DNA from 2 places in the Knoellia sp. p5-6-4 genome. Region 2 is predicted to be linked to the other one. Evidence: predicted binding sites of a transcription regulator. Region 2 holds the regulator's gene; the other holds the start of a gene.
What was found. Region 2 encodes HrcA, which represses chaperone genes, less so after heat shock. Its sites were predicted from a motif close to TTNGCACTCGNNNNNNNCGAGTGCNAA; they were not measured.
Positions count from the first base shown of each region.

Region 1: a site for HrcA is predicted at 2,606-2,632, ahead of groES (co-chaperone GroES). Genes of this name have one in related genera too.

Region 1 covers NZ_JARGZF010000002.1:1,187,348-1,198,453, reverse strand. Annotated here, with positions in the region: gene P2F65_RS17045 (PfkB family carbohydrate kinase) at 1-398, shown strand, start outside; gene P2F65_RS17040 (hypothetical protein) at 441-1,157, opposite strand; gene P2F65_RS17035 (class I SAM-dependent methyltransferase) at 1,323-2,555, opposite strand; gene groES (co-chaperone GroES) at 2,781-3,077, shown strand; gene groL (chaperonin GroEL) at 3,206-4,822, shown strand; gene P2F65_RS17020 (hypothetical protein) at 4,916-5,392, opposite strand; gene P2F65_RS17015 (PadR family transcriptional regulator) at 5,469-6,005, shown strand; gene P2F65_RS17010 (ABC transporter ATP-binding protein) at 6,002-6,712, shown strand; gene P2F65_RS17005 (FtsX-like permease family protein) at 6,709-8,118, shown strand; gene P2F65_RS17000 (RNA-binding S4 domain-containing protein) at 8,135-8,359, opposite strand; gene P2F65_RS16995 (WhiB family transcriptional regulator) at 8,376-8,672, opposite strand; gene guaB (IMP dehydrogenase) at 8,894-10,411, shown strand; gene P2F65_RS16985 (GuaB3 family IMP dehydrogenase-related protein) at 10,751-11,106, shown strand, end outside.
Region 2 covers NZ_JARGZF010000002.1:490,330-501,435, forward strand. Annotated here, with positions in the region: gene P2F65_RS13810 (16S rRNA (uracil(1498)-N(3))-methyltransferase) at 1-161, opposite strand, end outside; gene dnaJ (molecular chaperone DnaJ) at 199-1,323, opposite strand; gene hrcA (heat-inducible transcriptional repressor HrcA) at 1,395-2,426, opposite strand; gene P2F65_RS13825 (DUF3097 domain-containing protein) at 2,586-3,464, shown strand; gene P2F65_RS13830 (DUF4870 domain-containing protein) at 3,608-4,204, shown strand; gene hemW (radical SAM family heme chaperone HemW) at 4,252-5,478, opposite strand; gene P2F65_RS13840 (ornithine cyclodeaminase family protein) at 5,557-6,513, shown strand; gene P2F65_RS13845 (tyrosine-protein phosphatase) at 6,523-7,308, shown strand; gene P2F65_RS13850 (hotdog fold domain-containing protein) at 7,305-7,772, opposite strand; gene lepA (translation elongation factor 4) at 7,842-9,686, opposite strand; gene P2F65_RS13860 (nucleotide pyrophosphatase/phosphodiesterase family protein) at 9,837-11,106, opposite strand, start outside.

The sequences.
Region 1 (11,106 bases), 700 kb from region 2:
TGGCCCTGGCCGCCCGCCGCGCCCGGGCGCGCGGCGCCCGCGTCGTCATCAACGCCGCGCCGTATGCCGCCCTGCCGCACGACGTGGCGGCCGTGGCCGACCCGCTCGTGGTCAACGAGCACGAGGCCCTGATGCTGGCCGACTCCGACGCCGTGCCCACCTCGGTGCTGGTGACCTTCGGGGGCGAGGGCTGCTCCTGGGACGGTGAGCGCTTCGAGGGCGTGGAGGTGCCGCTGGAGGAGGTCGTCGACACCACCGGTGCGGGCGACGCGTTCTGCGGCGCGCTGGTCGCCGCCCTGGCCGGTGGTGCCGACCGAGCTGCCGCGGTGGAGGCCGCGAGCCGGGCGGGGGCCGAGGCGGTGCGGCGCCCGGGAGCGCAGGCCGACCCGCTGCTCTGACCGCCGCTCAGGTCAGGGCCGGCCGGTCAGCTCACCGAGCGGTCAGTTCACCGAGACGTGGACGTGGTCCATGTGGTTCTGGGTGGGGTCGCCACGGTCCTCCATGGGCTCCCAGCCCCCGCCGCCGGGGTACCAGATCCGCTGCTCCCAGATGATGTACTTGATGTTCAGCGTGTCCGCCATCCCCTGCAGGTGCTCGGCGAGCGCGTCGCCGTCGGAGGAGCCGCACATCACGTCGACCGCGTTGCCGGAGCCGTGGTCGCCGGGGTCGCCCGCCCGGTAGCCGCCGATGTCTTTGAGGTGGGGGAAGGCCCGCTCGACCTCGTTGACGACGGCCACGGCGTTGTCGGACATGCCGCTCATCGCGAGGCCGGCCCGCGAGTAGTCCGCCGAACGCGAGGCGCGCTGCTCGACCCGCTGCTCGGTGGGGGTCGCTGTCGGCGTCGGGGCGGGCTTCGGCTTGGGCTGGGGCTTCGCGGTGGCGCTGAACCCGATCAGGCCGAAGGAGTCCGCTCGGGCGGGGGCCGCGACGGCCGGGGCGGAGACGGCCACGGCCGGTGACTCCGCCGATGCCGGGGCGTAGGCCAGGCCCGGGGCGGAGGGGAGGACGAGGGCGGTGACGACCCCGCTGGCGGTCGTGCCGACGGCCAGCGACTTGAGCAGGTTGCGGCCCGTGCCGGCTGAGGGGCGCAGGCGGCGCAGGCGGGCGGGTCGGGGCTGGCGGTGGCGTCCTGCCCTGGTGGGGTGAGCGTCGGTCACGGCGTGGATCCTCGGGACGTTCTGCGGTGCTGTCGGGGTGCTTCTGTCGGGTTTGGGGTGCGGCGGGGTCCGAGCCGCGATCGCCCACCGTAGGGGATGGCCCGCGATTCGTCACATTCCGGTAACGGCGTGGCGCCGTTCCGCCCCGGCTGCCCCACTGGCGCGTCAGGCAGGTTGGACGACCAGGACCACCTGCTGGCTGCGCACCCGCGTGATGACCACGACGGCCTCGGTGCGCCCCCGCGCCGGCAGCCGCAGCTGGTGACGCAGCTGGTCGGCGTCGAGGGTGACGCCGCGCTTCTTCACCGTCAGGCGGTCGATGCCGTGGTCGCGAAGCCAGGCCCGCAGCGCCTTGACGTTGAACGGCATGGCCTCCAGCACGGCATACCGGCGTGCGAACGGCAGGTCGTGCGGGCCGGGCGCACAGACGTAGCCGACGCCGGCGTCGAGCTCGGCGCCGCCCGTGGCCGCCGTCACCGCCCCCACCAGGCCGGCGCGCAGCACGGCACGGTCGGGCTCGTAGAGCCACGGGCCGAGCTCCGCCAGGCTCGACAGTGGCTCGGGGTCGGGGTCCGCCTGCGGCTCCGTCACGACCGCCTGAACGCCACCGCGCCCCAGCACCGCGGCGGTGCGCCCCGACTGGCGGACCAGCGGGCCCCACCACACCACGCACTCGAGCACCTCGCCGTCCCAGGAGGTCCACTGGGCCTCGCCGCCGGCGGGCAGGGCGGCGTGGGGGAACGCGGGGCTCAGCTTGGCGCCGGTGGCGGGCAGTGCCCGGGCCATCTCCTGGACCTGCTCCCAGGACGGGGAGATGGCGTCGAGCCGGAAGACCCGTCTGGTGCGGCCGCTGACGTCCGCCACGCCCGGCGTGCGGCGTGCGGGGTCGAGCCAGGCGCCGACCCCCCGGGCGCCCTCGCCGGCGGGCGGGGTGAACTCCTCGGCCAGCCCCTGGGTGGCCGTGGAGTCGGGCCAGTGCCGCAGGTTCACCGCGGCGACGGCGGAGGTGACCTCGTCGGCGTCGATGGCGCGCACCCGCAGGTCGAGGCCGGCCATGGCCATCGCGTCGGCGCCGATGCCGCAGCCGAGGTCGTGGACGGTGTGGATGCCGGCGGCGCGGAAGCGCTCGGCGTGCCGGGCCGCCACCTCCAGGCGGGTGGCCTGCTCGAGGCCGTCGCTGGTGAGCACCATGCCCTGGGCGAACGAGCCGAACTTGGCCACCGCCTTCGCGCGCAGCCGGGTCTGGTTGACGGCTGCGGCCACCAGGTCCGGCTCGAAGCCGGCGTCGCGCAGGCGCTGCTGCAGGCTCAGCTCGGAGCCCGGCTCGTACGGCGGAAGCGCCTGCAGCAGGCCCCACCCCTCACCGGTCGTCAGGCGGCGCAGGAGGTCGAGGTCCATGGCGGGCATTCTGGCCCATCGAGCGGGTGTGATCAGCCGTGGGCGAACGTCTGGCACTCGAGTTGACCGAGTGCTAACCGCGGTCCTAGATTTGCCATTGGCACTCCGGCTTGCCGAGTGCTAACGCAGTCGGCGCTCATCGACCCCCGCGACGGCGACGGGCACGACCGCACCAAGCAGTAGCCCATTGTCCACTTCGACATTCCCAAAGGGGAGGTCAACATCGTGTCGGTTTCCATCAAGCCGCTCGAAGACCGCATCGTCGTCAAGTCCGTCGAGGCCGAGCAGACGACCGCGTCCGGTCTTGTCATCCCGGACACCGCGAAGGAGAAGCCCCAGGAGGGCGAGGTCCTCGCGGTCGGCCCCGGTCGCTGGAACGAGGACGGCGACGAGCGCATCCCGCTCGACGTCAAGGTCGGCGACCGCGTGCTCTACAGCAAGTACGGCGGCACCGAGATCAAGCACGGCGGCGAGGAGTACCTCATCCTCTCGGCGCGCGACGTGCTCGCCATCGTCGGCTGACGCACCGCTCTTGAAGCCCACGCCCCGGCGCGGCCCGCACCGGGTCCGCGCCGGGGCGTGCGCACATCCCCTGCACGCCGTCCAACCAGTCGGCGTGCCCACGAACATCAAGTAGGTGAAGGACTTTCATGGCTAAGACGCTGGAGTTCAACGACGACGCTCGCAAGTCACTCGAGCGCGGCGTCGACGCGCTCGCGAACGCCGTCAAGGTGACCCTCGGCCCCAAGGGGCGCAACGTGGTCATCGACAAGAAGTGGGGCGCTCCCACGATCACCAACGATGGCGTGACCATCGCCCGCGAGGTCGAGCTCGAGGACTCCTACGAGAACCTCGGCGCCCAGCTCGCCAAGGAGGTCGCGACCAAGACCAACGACGTCGCGGGTGACGGCACCACCACCGCCACCGTGCTCGCCCAGGCCATGGTCAAGGAGGGCCTGCGCAACGTCGCTGCGGGCGCCGCCCCGGCCGGCCTCAAGCGCGGCATCGACCAGGCCGTCGAGGCCGTGCAGGCCCGCCTGCTCGACAACGCCCGCGAGATCGAGGGCAAGGACGAGATCGCCCAGGTCGCCTCGCTGTCCGCCCAGGACGAGACGATCGGCACCACCATCGCCGACGCCTTCGACAAGGTGGGCAAGGACGGCGTCATCACCGTCGAGGAGTCCTCGACCGCGACCACGGAGCTCGAGTTCACCGAGGGCATGCAGTTCGACAAGGGCTACATCTCCCCGTACTTCATCTCGGACCCCGAGCGCATGGAAGCCGTCATCGAGGACGCCTACATCCTCATCAACCAGGGCAAGATCTCGGCCATCGCCGAGGTGCTCCCGGTGCTCGAGAAGGTCGTCAAGGCCGGCAAGCCGCTGCTGGTCATCGCCGAGGACGTCGACGGCGAGGCGCTCTCGACCCTCGTGGTCAACAAGATCCGCGGCACCTTCAACGTCGTGGCGGTCAAGGCCCCCGGTTTCGGTGACCGCCGCAAGGCGATGCTGCAGGACATGGCCGTCCTCACCGGTGGCCAGGTCATCTCCGAGGAGGTCGGCCTCAAGCTCGACCAGGCCGACCTCGACGTGCTGGGCCAGGCCCGCCGCATCGTCGTCACCAAGGACAACACCACGATCATCGACGGCGCCGGCAAGCCCGACGAGGTCGAGGGCCGGGTCAACCAGATCAAGGCCGAGATCGAGCGCACCGACTCCGACTGGGATCGCGAGAAGCTGCAGGAGCGCCTGGCCAAGCTGGCCGGCGGTGTCTGCGTCATCCGCGTCGGCGCCCACACCGAGGTCGAGCTCAAGGAGAAGAAGCACCGCATCGAGGACGCCATCTCGGCGACCCGCGCGGCCATCGAGGAGGGCATCGTCGCCGGTGGCGGCTCCGCCCTCGTCCACGCCTCCACGGCCATCGACGCCCTCGGGCTCGAGGGTGACGAGGCCACCGGCGCCAACATCGTGCGCAAGGCCGCGGCCGAGCCGCTGCGCTGGATCGCCGAGAACGCCGGCATGGAGGGCTACGTCGCCGTCTCCAAGGTCGCCGAGCTCGAGCCGGGCAACGGCCTCAACGCCGCCACCGGCCAGTACGTCGACCTGGTCAAGGCCGGCGTCATCGACCCGGTGAAGGTCACCCGCTCCGCCCTGCGCAACGCCGCGTCGATCGCGTCGATGGTCCTCACCACCGACACCCTCGTCGTGGAGAAGAAGGAAGAGGAGCCGGAGGCCGCCGGCGGCCACGGCCACGGCCACGGTCACTGACCCTCACTGCCACCTCTCGAAGGCCCGTCCCCACAGCGGGGGCGGGCCTTCGCGCGTCCCCATCCGTATGCCGTGGCGCGCGCCGGCCGGAGGTCAGGTGCGCCGGAGGTCCATCACCATCGCCTCGTAGGCCCCGACCGGGGGTGTGCCGGTGTCGGCGCTCTCCGGGACCACGTTGAGCATCCGGACGGCGAGTTCGTGGTCTGCGGGGGACACCTGCACGCGCCAGCGCCAGCCGCCGCCGTAGTCGTACTCGAAGGCCAGCGTCTCGCCGTCGGCCGAGCCGTCGACGGCCCGCGCCGCCTGCTGGTGCCACGAGTCGGCCCAGAGCAAGGTGGCACGAGCCGGCTCGGCCGCGTCGTCGCCGTGCCCGACGACCAGCAGGCCCTGCTGCTCCCCGTCGTCGGGGTGCCTCCACGTGTAGCCCACCATCACCAGGTGCCCGCCGGCAGCGACGGCGACGCTTGCCGTGGCCGGCGCGGTGAAGAGGCCGTCGGTCGGCATAAGCCGGAACCCGTTGGTCCCCTGCCAGGTGCCCGCGGTGCGGGCGAGGGCGTCGATGACCGTCATGTCGGCAGGCTCCCACAGGGCCCGGTTGGTGCGGGATGCTTGACGCGTGCTATTCACCGAGTGAATAGTGATCAGCATGTCGACGGGGCACGTGCTGCTGGGGCTGCTGAGCAGGGGGCAGCGGCACGGCTACGACCTGAAGCGGGACCATGACGCGCGGTTCCCGCACGCCAAGCCGCTGGCATTCGGCCAGGTCTACGCGTCGCTCGACCGGCTGCACCGCCGCGGGCACGTCCGCCCGTCGGCGGTGCAGCGGGTCGACGGGCCCGACCGCACCGTCTACGAGATCACCGACGCCGGACGCGACGAGCTGAACAGCTGGCTCGCTGCGCCCGAGGAGCCGGCTGCGCACGTCGCGAACCCGTTCGCGCTCAAGGTCGCCATCGCCCTGCTGCTCGACGACGAGCCGCGGGCCGCGGCATACCTGCGCGCGCAGCGGGCCGCCCACCTCCGGCGGATGCGCGAGCTGACCGCGGTCAAGACCCGGGAGGCTGCCACGCTCGAGCAGGTGCTCGCCGCCGACTACGCGCTGGCGCACCTCGACGCCGACCTGCGGTGGATGGACGCGGCACGGGACCGCATGGGAACACTCAAGAAGGAGCTGGGCGCATGAGCGGAGTGCTGGGCGCTAGGGGACTGGTGCTCGACTACGGGCGCCGGCCGGCGTTGCGGGGGGTCGACCTGCGGGTGGAGCCGGGGGAGGTGCTCGCCGTGACCGGGCGGTCGGGATCGGGCAAGTCCTCACTGCTGCTGTGCCTCGCCGGGGTGCTCGTGCCGGACGCCGGGGCGGTGCGCTGGGGCGACCGCGTCGTCAGCTCGTTGCCTGAAAGGGAGCGCTCGGCGCTGCGGCGTTCTGAGTTCGGGGTCCTGTTCCAGTACGGCCAGCTCGTCTCGGAGCTGACCGCCCTCGACAACGTCGCGCTCCCACTGCTGCTCGGCGGGGCGCCGCGGCCGTCTGCCGAGGAGGTGGCGCGCTCGTGGTTGGACCGGTTCGGGGTGGCCGCCCTGGCAGGGGCACGGCCGCGCGAGATGTCCGGCGGGCAGGCGCAGCTCGTCGCCGTGGCGCGCGCGCTCGTCACCGAGCCGGCCGTCCTGTTCGCCGACGAGCCGACCGGAGCCCTGGACTCGCTGGCCGGGGAGGACGTGATGGCGGCGCTCATCGAGACCGCCCGCGACCAGGGCACGAGCGTCGTGCTCGTCACCCACGACGCACGGGTGGCGGCGTACGGCGACCGCGACGTCGAGGTTCGCGACGGTGTCGTCCTCGACGACAGCGTGCCTGCCGGGGATGCCGTCCACACCCTCGGGGAGGGCTCGTGAGGGCAGCCGAGCGGCTCCGGCTGGCGGCAGCCGGCGGTCGCGGAGACGCGCTGCGGATCGGTTTCACCGCGGTGGGGGCGGCGGCGGCCGCCCTGCTGCTGCTCGTGACCGGCGTGGTGCTGTCGATCCGCGGTGAGTACACCGCCGCCTACCGGATCCAGCTGCTCAACGAGAGCGGGCTGCGGGTCGGGGTCGTCGCCGCCCTGTTGCTGCTCACCCTGCCCGTCCTGGTCTTCACCGGCCTGAGCTCACGGTTGGGCTCTCCGGCCCGCGACCGCCGGCTCGCGGCGCTGCGGCTCGCCGGTGCGACGCCGGCCGACGTCCGCGGGATCGTGGCGCTCGAGACCGGTCTCGCGGCGATGCTCGGCTCCCTGGTGGGCGGCGCGGCCTTCCTCCTGCTGCGCGGTGTGCTCGACGAGCCGATCCGGGCGCCGTTGCCGACGGGGGTGGAGGGGGCTTTCGCGGTGGGGTACGCCCGTTCGTGGCCGACCGACGTCTGGCCGCACCCTGTGGCAGCCGTGCTGGCGCTCGCGCTGGTCCCGGTCGGCGCGACGCTCTTCGGCGTGGTGGCGCTGCGCCGGGTGGTGATGACGCCGTTCGGCGTGACGACCGGAGGGCCGCGGCGCGCACCGGCGCTGCCCCCGGCGCTGGCGGTGCTCGTCGGAGCCGTGGGCGTCGCCGTCGTCCAGCCGCTGCTGGCCCGGTTCGGCGTCCTCGACCACCGCGTCCACTCCCTCGCGCTGTGGGTCTTCGTGGGGACCGCCCTGGTGGGCCTGTTGTTCGGCTCGGCGTCGGTGGCGCTGCTCGCCGGGCGCCTGCTGTCGGCCCACGCCGACAGCGTCGCCGGGATCGTCGCGGGGCGGAGGTTGGTCGCGAACCCGTTCGAGGCCACCAAGGTGACCGCCTCGATCATCCTCGGGGTCGTCGCAGGTGCCGCGGCGACCGTTCTGCGCGCGGACACCCTCGGCAACCCGCAGCTGCACTCGGCGACCTTCTTCCGCCAGTCCTACGACGTGGTGTACCTCGCGGTCGCGGTCGGGCTGGTGCTCGCCTGTGCCGGGCTCTTCGTGCTCCAGGCAGAGGCGCTGGTGTCACGACGCCGGTCGCTGGCCGCACTGGTGGCGGCGGGCACCCCGCGCGGCGTGCTGGTGCGCGCGACCCTCCTCGAGGTGCTGGCGCCGCTGGTGCCGATGGTGGTCGTGGCAGCGGCCGTGGCAGCCGGCGTGGCCGCGGGATTCGCCACCGGCGCCGGCATGGACGAGGGGTCCCGGGTGGCCGCCGTGCCGTGGCTGGACCTGTCCGTGCTCGTGCTCGGGTCGGTGGCGCTGGTGGTGGTGACCACCATGCTGTCGTCGGTCACCCTGCGCGAGGCGACCCGTCCGGAGGAGCTGAGGGTCGCGGCCTAGGTGGGCGGATCGCAGCTCAGGCGCCGCTGACCACGCGCACGGTCTCGCCGGCATACGACACGAGCATGCCCGGGCGCACCTGCTGGCCGCGGCGCGACCAGACCTCGCCGTCGACCGTCACCTCGCCGGCCTCGATGACGGCACGGGCCATCGCGCCGTCCTCGACCAGGCCGGCCAGCTTCAGGAGCTGGCCGAGCCGGATGGATTCGTCGCGAATGGGGACCTCTGCGGGGCTGCTCACGCCCCGAGTCTAGGTCTCAGCTGGCTTCGGAGACGGTGCGGTGGCCGGCGTACCAGGCCTCGCGCTCGTCCTCGGTCATGGCGCCCCAGACGCCGTAGGGCTCCCGGACCCGCAGGGCGTGCTCGCGGCACTGCACGAGCACCGGGCAGCCGAGGCAGACCTCCTTGGCCGCCGAGTCCCGGGAACGGCGGGCCGAGCCCCGCTCACCCTCGGGGTGGAAGAACACGTCTGGGTTGACCTGGCGGCAGGAGCCCTCCAGCTGCCAGTCCCAGAGGTCGGCAACAGGTCCGGGCAGTCTCGACAGCTCAGCCATTTCGTCCCCACCTCCCCGCGGCACCGTGCCGCATGAGAGGCAAGTTACCCCCGCCTGACCTGCGTAAACAGCCTCACGATGGTCAAAACTTGTTCAAGTGTGAACACTTTTGACCCGGCTTTCCCACGACTCTCACCCAGCCCCGCCGGACCCTCTGGTGACGGGTGCGACGAGGGGCCGGGGTGGCCGGAGGCACTGCTGGGCTGCCTTACGATTGGGCAATGAGCAACGGATCGTCCTCAGTCCCGGCTCCGTTCGCCGAGATCGGCCTGACCTACGACGACGTCCTCCTGCTGCCGGGCCTGAGCGACGTGATCCCCAGCGAGGTCGACACGACCTCGCGCCTCACCCGTGAGATCAGCCTGCGGGTGCCGCTCGTCTCGGCCGCGATGGACACCGTCACCGAGGCGCGGATGGCCATCGCGATGGCCCGCGAGGGCGGCCTCGGCGTGCTCCACCGCAACCTCTCGATCGAGGACCAGGCCTACCAGGTCGACCTCGTGAAGCGGACGCAGACCGGGCGCATACCCAACCCGGTGACGATCGGCCCGGACGCCACCCTCGAGCAGCTCGACCAGGTGTGCGGCCAGTACCGCGTCTCCGGGCTCCCGGTGGTCGACCACGACCAGATGCTGCTCGGGATCATCACCAACCGCGACCTGCGCTTCGTGCCGGTCTCGGAGTGGGGCACCACCCGCGTGCGCGACGTGATGACCGCGATGCCGCTCGTCACCGGACCGGCCGACATCGACCGCGAGACCGCCACGACGCTGCTGCGCCAGCACAAGCGCGAGCGCCTGCCGCTGGTCGACGACGACGGCCGTCTCGCCGGGCTCATCACCGTCAAGGACTTCGTCCGCTCCGAGCAGTTCCCGAACGCCAGCAAGGACGCCCAGGGCCGGCTCCTCGTCGGCGCCGCCGTCGGCTACTTCGGCGACGCCTGGAAGCGCGCGACCACCCTCATCGAGGCCGGCGTCGACGTGCTCGTCGTCGACACCGCCCACGGCCACGCCAGCCTGCTGCTCGAGATGGTCAGGCGCCTGAAGGCCGACAGCGCCACCGCGCACGTGCAGGTCGTCGGCGGGAACGTCGCCACCCGCGAGGGCGCCCAGGCGCTCGTCGACGCCGGCGTCGACGCCGTGAAGGTGGGCGTCGGCCCGGGCTCGATCTGCACCACCCGGGTCGTGGCCGGCGTCGGTGTCCCGCAGGTCACCGCGATCCACGAGGCCGCGCAGGCGTGCAAGCCGGCGGGCGTGCCGGTCATCGGCGACGGCGGCCTGCAGTACTCCGGCGACATCGCCAAGGCGCTCGTCGCGGGGGCCGACACCGTGATGGTCGGGTCGCTGCTGGCCGGCTGCGAGGAGAGCCCGGGCGACCTCGTGCTCGTCAACGGCAAGCAGTACAAGTCCTACCGCGGGATGGGCTCGCTCGGCGCCATGTCGTCGCGCGGGAAGAAGTCCTACTCCAAGGACCGCTACTTCCAGGCCGATGTCACCAGCGACGACCAGCTCGTCCCCGAGGGCATCGAGGGCCGGGTGGCTTACAAGGGCCAGGTCTCGGCCGTCGCGCGCCAGCTCATCGGTGGTCTGCACCAGTCGATGTTCTACGTCGGCGCCGCGACGGTGCCCGAGCTGCAGGCCAAGGGCCGCTTCGTGCGGATCACCCCGGCAGGTCTGAAGGAGAGCCACCCCCACGACATCCAGATGGTGGTGGAGGCCCCCAACTACTCCGGTCGCTGACGCAGGCGCCGCGCGCCGACGGACCGGATCTGCGTAGGCGGGCCCGTTCCACAGTTACGCCTTCTGCCCGATGGACTCGGCGCCGCGCCGCCCTACCGTGGGGACATGCCCGCAAGGGCAGCCAGCCGGGAGGGGGACTTTCGCGAGACCTCGCCGCCGCGGGCAGCTGACCGCCCGGCGAACACACTGGCGCTCCGCCGCTGGCCGCCCCCTCACCCGGCGGCGGGGCGTCAGTTTGCCTGTCTGCCCGCCCCTCGCAGGTGCGTGGGCTGCCCAACCGCCCGTGTGCCGGTCGGGCAGCCGTGTCGGCGCGGATGAGCCGACCGATACGATCGGCCGGTGACTGAGATCGAGATCGGCCGAGGCAAACGGGGCCGTCGGGCCTACTCCTTCGACGACATCGCCGTGGTGCCCTCACGCCGCACCCGCGACCCGGAGGAGGTCTCGGTCTCCTGGCAGATCGACGCCTACCACTTCGACATCCCCGTCATCGCGGCACCGATGGACTCGGTCATGTCGCCCGACACGGCGATCGCGCTCGGCCGGCTCGGTGGGCTCCCCGTCCTCGACCTCGAGGGCCTGTGGACCCGCTACGAGGACCCGACGGCCCTGCTCGAGGAGATCTGCGGCCTCGACCCCGACCTGGCGACCTCGCGGATGCAGGAGATCTACTCGGCCGAGATCCAGCCCGAGCT
Region 2 (11,106 bases):
ACGCGCGTGCCCCGGCCGTCGGAGAGCAGCACCGAATCCCCCACGCCGATGCGGCGCACGGTGGCGGCGTGCCTGCCCTCCGGCCCGTCGAGCAGCACCGAGCCACCGGCCCGGGCGCCGGCGAGGCGTTCGGGCGCGACGAGGAACAGGGGCAGCGTCACGGCATACGGCCTGTCTGGTCTGGGGGCCGGCCGGCCCCTACTTGCCCTTCAGGGCGTCGCGGAGCTTGCCGAACAGGCCCTGGCCCGCCGGCGCGAGGTGGCCCTCGGGCCGCTCCTCGCCACGCAGGGCGGCGAACTGGCGCAGCAGCTCTTCCTGCTCGGCGTCGAGGCGGGTCGGCGTGATCACGTTGGCGTGCACGATGAGGTCGCCACGCCCGTTGCCGCGCAGGTGGGTCACGCCGAGCCCGCGCAGGGTCATGGCGTCACCGGCCTGGGTGCCGGGCCGGATCTCGAGCTCGTTGATGCCGTCGAAGGTGTCGAGCTTCGCCGTGGTGCCGAGGGCCGCGGCGGTCATGGGCAGCTCGATCGTGCAGTGCAGGTCGTCGCCGCGACGCTGGAAGGTCGGGTGCGGCCGGACCGCGATCTCGACGTAGAGGTCACCCGCCGGGCCACCGCCCTGGCCGACCTCGCCCTCACCGGTGAGCTGGATCCGGGTGCCCGTGTCGACACCGGCCGGCACCTTGATCTTCAGGGTGCGCCGGGTGCGCACGCGTCCGTCGCCAGAGCACTCGAAGCAGGGGCTGACGAGCACCTCGCCGTAGCCGTGGCAGGTCATGCACGGACGGCTGGTCATCACCTGGCCGAGGAAGGAGCGCTGCACCTGCTGGATCTCGCCGCGGCCGCCGCAGACGTCACAGGTGCGCCGGGACGTGCCGGGCTGCGCACCGTCGCCGTGGCAGGTCTCGCAGACCACGGCGGTCTCGAGGGCCAGCTCGCTCTCCGCGCCGAAGACGGCGTCGGCGAGGTCGATGTCGAGGCGGACGAGGGCGTCCTGGCCGCGGCGCTGGCGCGAGCGCGGCCCGCGCTGCGCCCCACCGGCGCCCGGACCGAAGAACGCGTCCATGATGTCGCTGAAGGAGAAGCCCTGCCCGAAGCTGGCGGCTCCCGTGGCGTAGGGGTCGGCACCCATGTCGTAGCTGCGCCGCTTCTCGGGGTCGCCGAGCACGTCGTAGGCCTGGGAGACCTTCTTGAACTGCTCCTCGGCCTCCGGCCCCGGGTTGACGTCCGGGTGGAGCTGGCGCGCCTTCCTGCGGTAGGCGCGCTTGATCTCCTCGGCCGTGGCGTCGCGGGAGACACCGAGGTCCTGGTAGTAGTCGTTCAACGAATGTCCTTCTCCGTCATGCTGTTTCGGGCAGTACGTGGTGGCGCGCGGCGATCACCGGGCCGCGCTGGTCATTGGGACAGGATGCGCGAGACGTAGGCCGCGACCGCGCGCACCGACGCCATCGTGGTCGGGTAGTCCATGCGGGTGGGCCCTACGACGCCCATGCCGGCGACGAGGTCGACGCCGGTGCCGTACTCGGTCGAGACCACCGACGTGGACTGCAGCCCGGCAAATGGGTTCTCGTGGCCGATGCGGACCGCGACCGCGTCCGGCCCGGTGTGGGCCTCCCCGAGCAGCTTCAGCAGCACGACGTGCTGCTCGAGGGCCTCGAGGACCGGGCCGATGCTGAGAGGGAAGTCCGTGCCGAACCGGGCCAGGTTGGCCGTGCCGGCCAGCACCACCCGCTCCTCGCGCTCCTCCACCAGGGCGTCCTCGAGCGAGCGCACCACGGCGCGGACCAGGTCGCGCTCGCCCGGCACGAACTGCCCGGGCAGCGCCTCCAGCGCGGCCGCGGCGTCGACCAGGCGCTTGCCGACGGCCTCGGCGTTGACCTTCCCGCGCACCCGCGCCAGCAGGTCCTCACCCTCGGCCGTCATGAGGTCGTGGTGCGACTCGAGCACCCGCTGCTCGACCCGGCCGGTGTTGACGATGAGCACGACCATCAGCCGCGAGGCGCCGATGGGCACCAGCTCCACGTGGCGGACGCTGGAGCGGGTCAGCGAGGGGTACTGCATCACGGCGACCTGACGGGTCAGCGAGGCCAGCAGCCGCACCGTGCGGTCGACGACGTCGTCGAGGTCGACCGCGCCCTCGAGGAACTGCGAGATGGCGGCACGCTCTGCCACGCTCAGCGGCTTCACGGCGCTCAGCCGGTCGACGAACAGCCGGTAGCCGGCGTCGGTGGGGATCCGCCCCGCGCTGGTGTGCGGCGCGGCGATGAGGCCCTCCTCCTCGAGGACGGCCATGTCGTTGCGCACGGTGGCAGCCGACACTCCGAGCTGGTGGCGCTCCAGCAGCGCCTTCGAACCAACGGGCTCGGACGTCTGGACGTAGTCCTGGACGATGGCCCGCAGCACGGCCAGACGGCGCTCCTCGCTCATGCAGTCCTCCCGTCTCGTCCTGGTGGTGGCGCAAAGGGGTCGGTGAGGGTGCTGGCACTCACACCTTTCGAGTGCCAAGTCTACGTCCAGTGACCCCGGTACGACGATTCCCGGCGTGCCCGCCACGACCGTCGCCCGCCGCCCGCATAGCCTTCCCCGGTGACCGACAGGTATGGCTCCGACGTGCTCTCCGGCGACTGGCGTGCCCCCAAGGGCGGACGCTCCCGCGAGGTCGAGGCCGAGACGGGCCTCGTGGTCGAGGACGTCGAGACCGGGTGGTGCGGGGCGGTCACCCGGGTCGAGAAGGCCGGCGGGATGCACGTGGTGCACCTCGAGGACCGGCGCGGCCGGTCCAAGGGCTTCCCGCTGGGCCCGGGCTTCCTCCTCGACGGACGCCCCGTGGTGCTGACCCCGCCCAAGGCGGCCGCGCGCGCACAGGTGGCGGCGGCCAGGCAGGCCGCCTCCCGCACCGCCAGCGGCTCGCGCGCGGTCCACGACGCCAAGGCCAGGGTGGCCAGCGGGTCGCGCATCTTCGTCGAGGGCCGGCATGACGCCGAGCTCGTCGAGCGCGTCTGGGGTGACGACCTGCGCATCGAGGGCGTGGTCGTGGAGATGCTCGACGGCGTCGACGACCTCGAGGCGGCCATCCGGGACTTCCAGCCCGGCCCGGGCAGGCGCATGGGCGTGCTCGTCGACCACCTCGTCCCCGGCACCAAGGAGCACAAGGTGGTGGAGGCGGCCCAGCGCCTCCGGCCGTATGCCGCGCACGTCAGGGTCCTGGGCCACCCGTACGTCGACGTGTGGCAGTCGGTGCGGCCCGAGCGGCTGGGACTGCAGGCCTGGCCGGTGATCCCCCGCGGCACGTCGTGGAAGCACGGCATCTGCGCCCACCTCGGGTGGCCGCACGAGAGCCAGGCGGACATCGCCCGGGCGTGGAAGCAGATCCTCGGCACGGTGCGCAGCTACGCCGACCTCGAGCCCACCCTGCTCGCCAGCGTCGAGGAGCTGATCGACTTCGTCACCGCGCCCGGTCACTAGTCGCCCCGGGGTCCGGGCACGAGGTCGTCCCGGGCGCGCTGCTCAGGGGTTACCCGGACCGTGCCCTGAGCGCACCCCGAAAGGGGGTTCGGCACCCCGCTGTGTGCGGTTGACTGGCACCAAGACCACAAGGAGAGACGCAGATGAGCGAGAACACGTCGTCCACGCCGGAGCCGCAGGCCCCGCAGGGACAGCCCTCCCAGCCGGCGGCGCCGGGCGAGTCCCAGTCGCCGTCCCCGGAGCTGCCCGCGCCGCCGTACGGTCAGACGCAGGAGCAGCCGTACCAGCAGGCGCAGGAGCAGCCGTACCAGCAGGCGCAGGAGCAGCCGTACCAGCAGGCGCAGGAGCAGCCGTACCAGCAGGGCTACGAGCAGCCGTATGCCGCGGCCGGTCCAGCACCGCTCTCGCCGACCGACGAGCGCAACTGGTCGATCGCGGCGCACCTGTCGCCCTTCCTCGCCTCGTTCGTCGGGCTGCCGTTCCTCGGGCCGCTGGTGATCTACCTGATCTTCCGCGACCGCGGACCCTTCATCCGCCACCACGCCGCGCAGGCGCTGAACTTCCAGATCATCGTGGCCATCGGCATCCTCATCTCGGTCCCGCTGATGTTCGTGCTCGTCGGGTTCATCACGGCCGGCATCATCGCCGTCGCCGCGATCGTCTTCCAGATCGTCGCGGCCGTGGAGGCCAACAACGGGAAGTGGTACCGCTACCCCCTGACGCCCGACTGGGTGAAGTAGCCGGGCCTACCGGACGGGCCGCTGCCTTGGCGGCAGCCGTCCGCGGCTCAGCGCAGGCCGAGCAGGCGGCGCACCACGGTGTCGGCGAGCAGCCGGCCCCGACGGGTCAGCACCGCCGCTCGGTCGCGCACGGCCGCCGTCCCGTCGAGCAGGCCGTCGGCGATGAGCTCTGCCACCGCCTGCCGGCCCTCCTCGCGCAGGCCGGCCAGCGGCAGCCCGCCGGCGAGCCGCACGCCGAGGAGCACATGCTCGTCGTAGCGCTGCTCCTCCGTCAGCGTCTCCCGGCCGGCAGCCGGGCTCGCACCGGACGCCAGCCGGCCGGCATACGCGTTGGGGTGCTTGACGTTCCACCACCGGACGCCGCCCACGTGGCTGTGGGCACCGGGACCGACACCCCACCAGTTGCCGTCAGCCCAGTAGCCCTCGTTGTGGCGGCACCGGGCGGCCGGTGTCCGCGCCCAGTTGCTCACCTCGTACCAGTCGTAGCCGGCGGCGGCGAGCAGCTCGTCGGCGAGCTCGTACTTGGCCGCCTCGTCGTCGTCCTCGGGGGCCGGCACCTGGCCGCGGCGCACCTGGGCTGCGAGCTTGGTGCCCTCCTCGACCACGAGCGCGTAGGCGGAGACGTGGTCGGGGTCGAGGGCGACGGCCGCCTCGAGGCTGGCCCGCCAGTCCGCGAGGCTCTCCCCCGGCGTGCCGTAGATGAGGTCGACGCTGGTCTGCAGGCCCGCCGCCTTCGCGGCCTCGACGGCCCGGGCGACGTTGGCCGGCTCGTGGGTGCGCTCGAGCACCTTCAGCACGTGGGGCACCGCCGACTGCATGCCGACCGACACGCGCGTGAACCCGCCCTCGGCCAGCCGCTGCAACGCCTCCGGCGTCACCGAGTCGGGGTTGGCCTCGGTGGTGACCTCGGCGTCGCGGGCCAGCCCGAAGACCTCCCGCACGCCGTCGAGCATGCGCACGAGGTCGTCGGCGGCGAGCATGGTCGGCGTCCCTCCACCGACGAACACCGTCTCGACGGGCGGGGCCCCCTCGAGCACCCCACCGGCGAACCCCAGCTCGCGCAGCGCCGCGTCGGCGAACGTGTCGACGCTGGCGCCGTCGGCCCCGAGCTCGGTCAGTGTGTAGGTGTTGAAGTCGCAGTAGCCGCAACGCACCGTGCAGAACGGCACGTGCAGGTAGATGCCGAAGGGGCGGGCCGGCAGGGTGGCCAGGGCCGCCCCCGGGAGGCGTCCGTCGGGCGGCGCGGGGTCGCCCTCGGGCAGCGTGCTCGGCATGGGTCCATTCTCTCAGCCGGGAGGTGGTGCTCCGCCACGGCGGGCGGGGACGAGGCGGGCGTCGGTAGGTTGGCGCCCGTGCTGGTCCTGACCGATGACGACGTCCGCCGGCTGCTGCCGCCTCCGGCGGAGTGCGTCGAGCTCGCCGCCGCAGCGCTCACCGCCCTGGCCGACGGCCGGGCCGAGGCGCCGCCCAAGCCGGCCGTGCACACCCTTCCCGGCAGCTTCGCCAACGCGATGCCCGCCGCCTGGCCGGAACGAGGGCTGCTGGGCTGCAAGTGGATCAGCATCTTCCCCGACAACCCGGCCCGCGGGCTGCCGACGGCGTCCGGCGTCATGGTCGTCAACGACGGCGAGACCGGCCTGCCCGTGTGCGTCATGCCGGCCGCCGAGCTGACCGCTGCCCGCACCGCCGCCGTCAGCGGGGCCTGCGTGCGCCACCTGGCGCCGCCACGGCCCGGCCACGTGGCCATCACCGGCGCCGGGGTGCAGGCCCGCTCGCACCTGCGCGTGCTCGAGGCCCTCGGGTGGCACGACGTGGTGGTGTGGGCCCGACGGACGGAGGCCCTCGACGCCCTGGCGGCGTGGGCGGCCGAGGAGACACCCTCCGTGCGGCTGCGGAGGGCGCCCGAGCCGGCCGGGGCCGTGCGGGGAGCCGCCGTCGTCGTGACCGCCCTGTCGATCGGGCTCACCGGCGCCGAGCTGGACCCGGAGTGGGTGCGCGACGACGCCCTGCTGCTGCCGCTCGACTACGCCAGCTCGGTTGGCCCGGCCCTCGCGGCGACCGCCCTGCTCGCGGCCGACGACGTCGTGCAGTTCGAGGCCGTGCGGAGCCAGCGGAAGCTGGGCGACTACCCGTCGCCCACGACGTGGACCGGTGCGCTGCTCGCAGCGGACACGCGGGACAGGCCCACCGGCCGCGTCGTGTGCCAAAACCTCGGCAACGGCGTGAGCGACCTCGTCGTGGCCGACGCCGTCTGGCGCGCCGCCTGCGACGCGGGAGCCGGGCAGGTGGTTGACGGCGCCTCCACGTAAGGTCTGGACGTGAGCATCGGCTGGGTGGACCTCGACGGCGTCGTGAACATGCGAGATGTCGGGGGTCTGCCCACCACCGACGGGCGCACCGTGCGCACCGGCCGCCTGCTTCGCTCCGACAACCTCCAGGACCTGACCGAGCGCGACGTGCGGCGGCTGATCGACGACTTCGGGGTCACCGACATCGTCGACCTGCGCAGCAACGTGGAGTACCACACCGAGGGACCCGGACCGCTGACCCGCACGCCCCTGACCCACCACCGCCACTCGCTCTTCCGCGACGACGAGGTCGAGGTCACCGTCGAGGACGCGCTCGTGCTGCCTTGGCAGAAGGACGGGGTGCGTGAGCGCCTGGCCAGCCACGACGACGACTACTGGGCGAGCCACTACCTGGGCTACCTCGCCGACCGCCCGGACTCCGTGGCTGCGGCCCTCGCGGTCGTCGCGACGGCCCACGGGGCAACGGTCGTCCACTGCGCGGCCGGGAAGGACCGCACCGGCACGGTCGTGGGCCTGGCGCTCGCGGTGGCCGGCGTCCCAGACGAGGAGATCGTCGCCGACTACGTCGCCACCGCCGAGCGCATCGAGCGCATCATCGAGCGCCTGAGCGCCCGGCCCGCCTACGCCGACAACCTCCGCGACCGACCGCTCGAGGACCACCTGCCCAGGCCCGAGACGATGGCGCGCATCCTCACGGTGCTCGACGAGCGGCACGGCGGCGCCGCCGGCTGGCTGGTCGAGCAGGGCTGGACCGAGGAGCAGGTGGCCGGGTTGCGTTCCAGCCTGGTGGGCTAGCTCGCCGGCCGGTCCGAGATGTGCAGCCGGATCACGCCCTGCACCACCGCAGTCCCGTCCTCCCGCACCCCGCGCACCCGCACGGGCACCTCCGTGCGGTCGTCGGCCCAGTCCTGCGGGTCGGTCTCGGCGACGCAGCGGATGTCGCTGGTGGCCTTGGCGGTGTAGTCGACGCTCATGCCCTTGGGGATCCACCGCCGCCCCGGCGGGATGGTCGCCTCGGCCAGGGCTCCCATCGCGGCCTCGAGGCCGTTGCAGATGGCGATGACGTGCACGGTGCCGATGTGGTTCTGCACCCGGCGCCGCTTGGCGACCGTCAGCTCGGCGTAGTTCGGTCGCAGCTCCACGAAGCGGGGCCGCGACGTGCGGAAGTAGGGCGCGGCCTGCTCGAAGACCAGGGAGAAGAGCCGCTTGCCCTGGGGGTATGCCGTGAGGCGCCGGTAGAGGGCGTAGGTGTCCACCATGGCGACGAGATTACCCGCCAGTAACCCCGACTTTGCATGCCGGGGTTGGGGGGGTCGACGGGTGGGTCGCTACTTCTTCTTGTCGGCAGCGCTGCTGTCGGACGACAGCGCTGCGATGAAGGCCTCCGGCGGGACCTCGACGGTGCCGATGTTCTTCATCCGCTTCTTGCCGGCCTTCTGCTTCTCGAGCAGCTTGCGCTTGCGGCTGATGTCGCCGCCGTAGCACTTGGCGAGCACGTCCTTGCGGATGGCGCGGATGTTCTCACGGGCGATGATGCGCGCCCCTATGGCGGCCTGGATCGGCACCTCGAACTGCTGGCGCGGGATGAGGTCCTTGAGCTTGCTGGCCATCATCACGCCGTAGGCGTAGGCCTTGTCCTTGTGCACGATCGCGCTGAACGCGTCGACGGTCTCGCCCTGGAGCAGGATGTCGACCTTGACGAGGTCGGCCACCTGGTCGCCGTCGGGCTCGTAGTCGAGCGAGGCGTAGCCGCGGGTGCGCGACTTGAGCTGGTCGAAGAAGTCGAAGACGATCTCGGCGAGCGGCAGCGTGTAGCGCATCTCGACGCGGTCCTCGGACAGGTAGTCCATGCCGCGCAGGCTCCCGCGCTTCTGCTGGCAGAGCTCCATGATGGCGCCGATGAACTCGCTCGGCGCGAGGATGGTCGCCCGCACCACCGGCTCGCGGACCTCGGAGATCTTCCCGTAGGGGAACTCGCTCGGGTTGGTGACGACAAGGGTCTTGCCGTCATCCATCGTCACGTCGTAGACGACGTTGGGCAGCGTCGAGATGAGGTCGAGGTCGAACTCGCGCTCGAGGCGCTCGCGCACGATCTCGAGGTGGAGCATGCCGAGGAAGCCGATGCGAAAGCCGAAGCCGAGGGCCGCGGACGTCTCCGGCTCGTAGACCAGCGCCGCGTCGTTGAGCTTGAGCTTGTCGAGGGCGTCGCGCAGGTCGGGGTAGTCCGAGCCGTCGATCGGGTACAGCCCGGAGAACACCATCGGCTTGGGGTCGCGGTAGCCGCCGAGCGCCTCCTGGGCGGGCTTGGCGGCGTTGGTGACGGTGTCACCGACGCGGGACTGGCGCACGTCCTTCACGCCGGTGATGAGGTAGCCGACCTCGCCGACGCCGAGGCCCTTGGACGGCACCGGCTCGGGCGAGATGACGCCGATCTCGAGCAGCTCGTGCGTCGCCCTCGTCGACATCATCTGGATCCGCTCGCGCGGGTTGAGGTTGCCGTCGATCACCCGGACGTAGGTCACGACGCCGCGGTAGGTGTCGTAGACGGAGTCGAAGATCATGGCGCGGGCGGGCGCGTCGGCGTCGCCCACCGGCGAGGGGAACTGCTTGACGATCTGGTCGAGCAGCGGCTCGACACCGAACCCGGTCTTCCCCGACACCTGCAGGCAGTCCTCCGGCTCACAGCCGATGAGGCCGGCGAGCTCCTCGGCGAACTTCTCCGGCTGGGCCGCGGGGAGGTCGATCTTGTTGAGCACCGGGATGATCGTGAGCTCGTTCTCCATGGCCAGGTAGAGGTTGGCCAGGGTCTGGGCCTCGATGCCCTGCGCGGCGTCGACGAGCAGGACGGCTCCCTCGCACGCGGCGAGGGAGCGGGACACCTCGTAGGTGAAGTCGACGTGCCCGGGGGTGTCGATCATGTTCAGCGCGTAGGTCGTGCCGTCGAGCTCCCACGGCATGCGCACGGCCTGGCTCTTGATGGTGATGCCGCGCTCGCGCTCGATGTCCATCCGGTCGAGGTACTGCGCGCGCATGGCCCGCTCGTCGACCACGCCCGTGATCTGGAGCATCCGGTCGGCGAGGGTCGACTTGCCGTGGTCGATGTGGGCGATGATGCAGAAGTTCCGGATCAGCTCCGGCGGCGTTGCGTGCGGCTGCAGCGCGGTGCGGGCCATGGGTGACACGGGTTCTTCAGACCTCTTCGGCGATTGGGGGGCGGATCGACCCATCCTCCCATGCGCAGCCGTATGCCGGTGACGCACCGCTCGCGGTTCGGGGTATCGGTGCGCGCCATGGCACGCGTCGATACCCCGAACCGCGACAGCTCAGAGGCGCGAGGTGCCGTCGTAGCCGCCGGACGGGGCGGGCAGCCCGAAGAGCTCCCCGACCGTCGGCGCGACATCGAGGGTGTGCGCCACGTCGGTGCGCACCTCGCCGAACGCCACCCGGCGCGAGCCACCGGCGAGGAAGAACGGGATCGGCTCGGTGGCGGGGTGCCCGTGGTTGCCCGGGATCGGGTTGGACCAGACCGCGGGGTCACTGAACCGCCAGCCCGCCTTGCAGTAGGCGACGACGTCACCGGCCTCGGGGCCGAGCCGCAGGTCGGACGGCACATGGGTCGACAGCACGCCGGCCACTCCCCCGGCGACCTCGCGCATCCGGGTCACCGCCGCGGCGCGGTCGGCGTCGGCGCCGGTCCAGTAGAGGAGGTCGGCGCCGCCGTTCTGCGCGACCTCCACGCGGCCGGTGAGCAGGGGGTCGGCCTCGAGCGCCGGGGCGAGCGACACGACGCGGGTGGGCACCGACCAGTCCATCGAGTGGTCCGCGAGCACGACGAGCACCGAGCTCTCCCACCGGCCGGTGTCCTTCAGGTGCTGGACGAACCGGCCCACCTGCTGGTCGGTGGAGGCCAGCGCGGCGGTCCGGGCCGCGGCCAGCGTCGTCGAGCCCGTGAGGTCGGAGTGCCCGACCCGGTCGATGTCACCGAGGTTGGTGAACACGAGGTCGGGGTCGACGCTGTCGACCATGGAGATGAGGGCGTCCGTGGTGAAGGCGTCCGGCGCGTGGTTGGTGACGGGCACCAGCGGCGAGGGCTCCCAGCGGTAGGTCGCGCGGGTCCCGAAGATCCCGTAGAGGTACGTCTTCGACAGCACGGTGCCGGTGCGGTGGCCGGCGGCGTTCAGCCGCTCGAGGAGCGTCGGGAACCGCAGGTCGCTGGGCCGGTCCAGGTTGCGCTCGGCGCCCTCGCTGCGGTCGAAGACCGCGTTGGCCGGCACGCCGCTGCGGTCGGGACGCACGCCCGTCATCATCATCACGTGGTTGGGGATGGTCTCCATCACCGGCAGCGAACGGGCGTTCGGGTACCACGTGCCGGCCTGGCGCAACGCATGCAGGTTCGGCGTCAGGTCGGCCGTCACCTCGTCGGGACGGCAGCCGTCCGTGACGAGCACGTAGACACGGGTGCGGGCGTCCGCCGCCGCGGCGGCGAGGGGCGCGCCGGCGGCCGCCGAGAGCACCACGACGCCGCCGAGGGCACCGGCGGCGCGCAGGAAGGTGCGGCGCGACGTGGCGCCACCGTGCGGCACACCGGCCTGC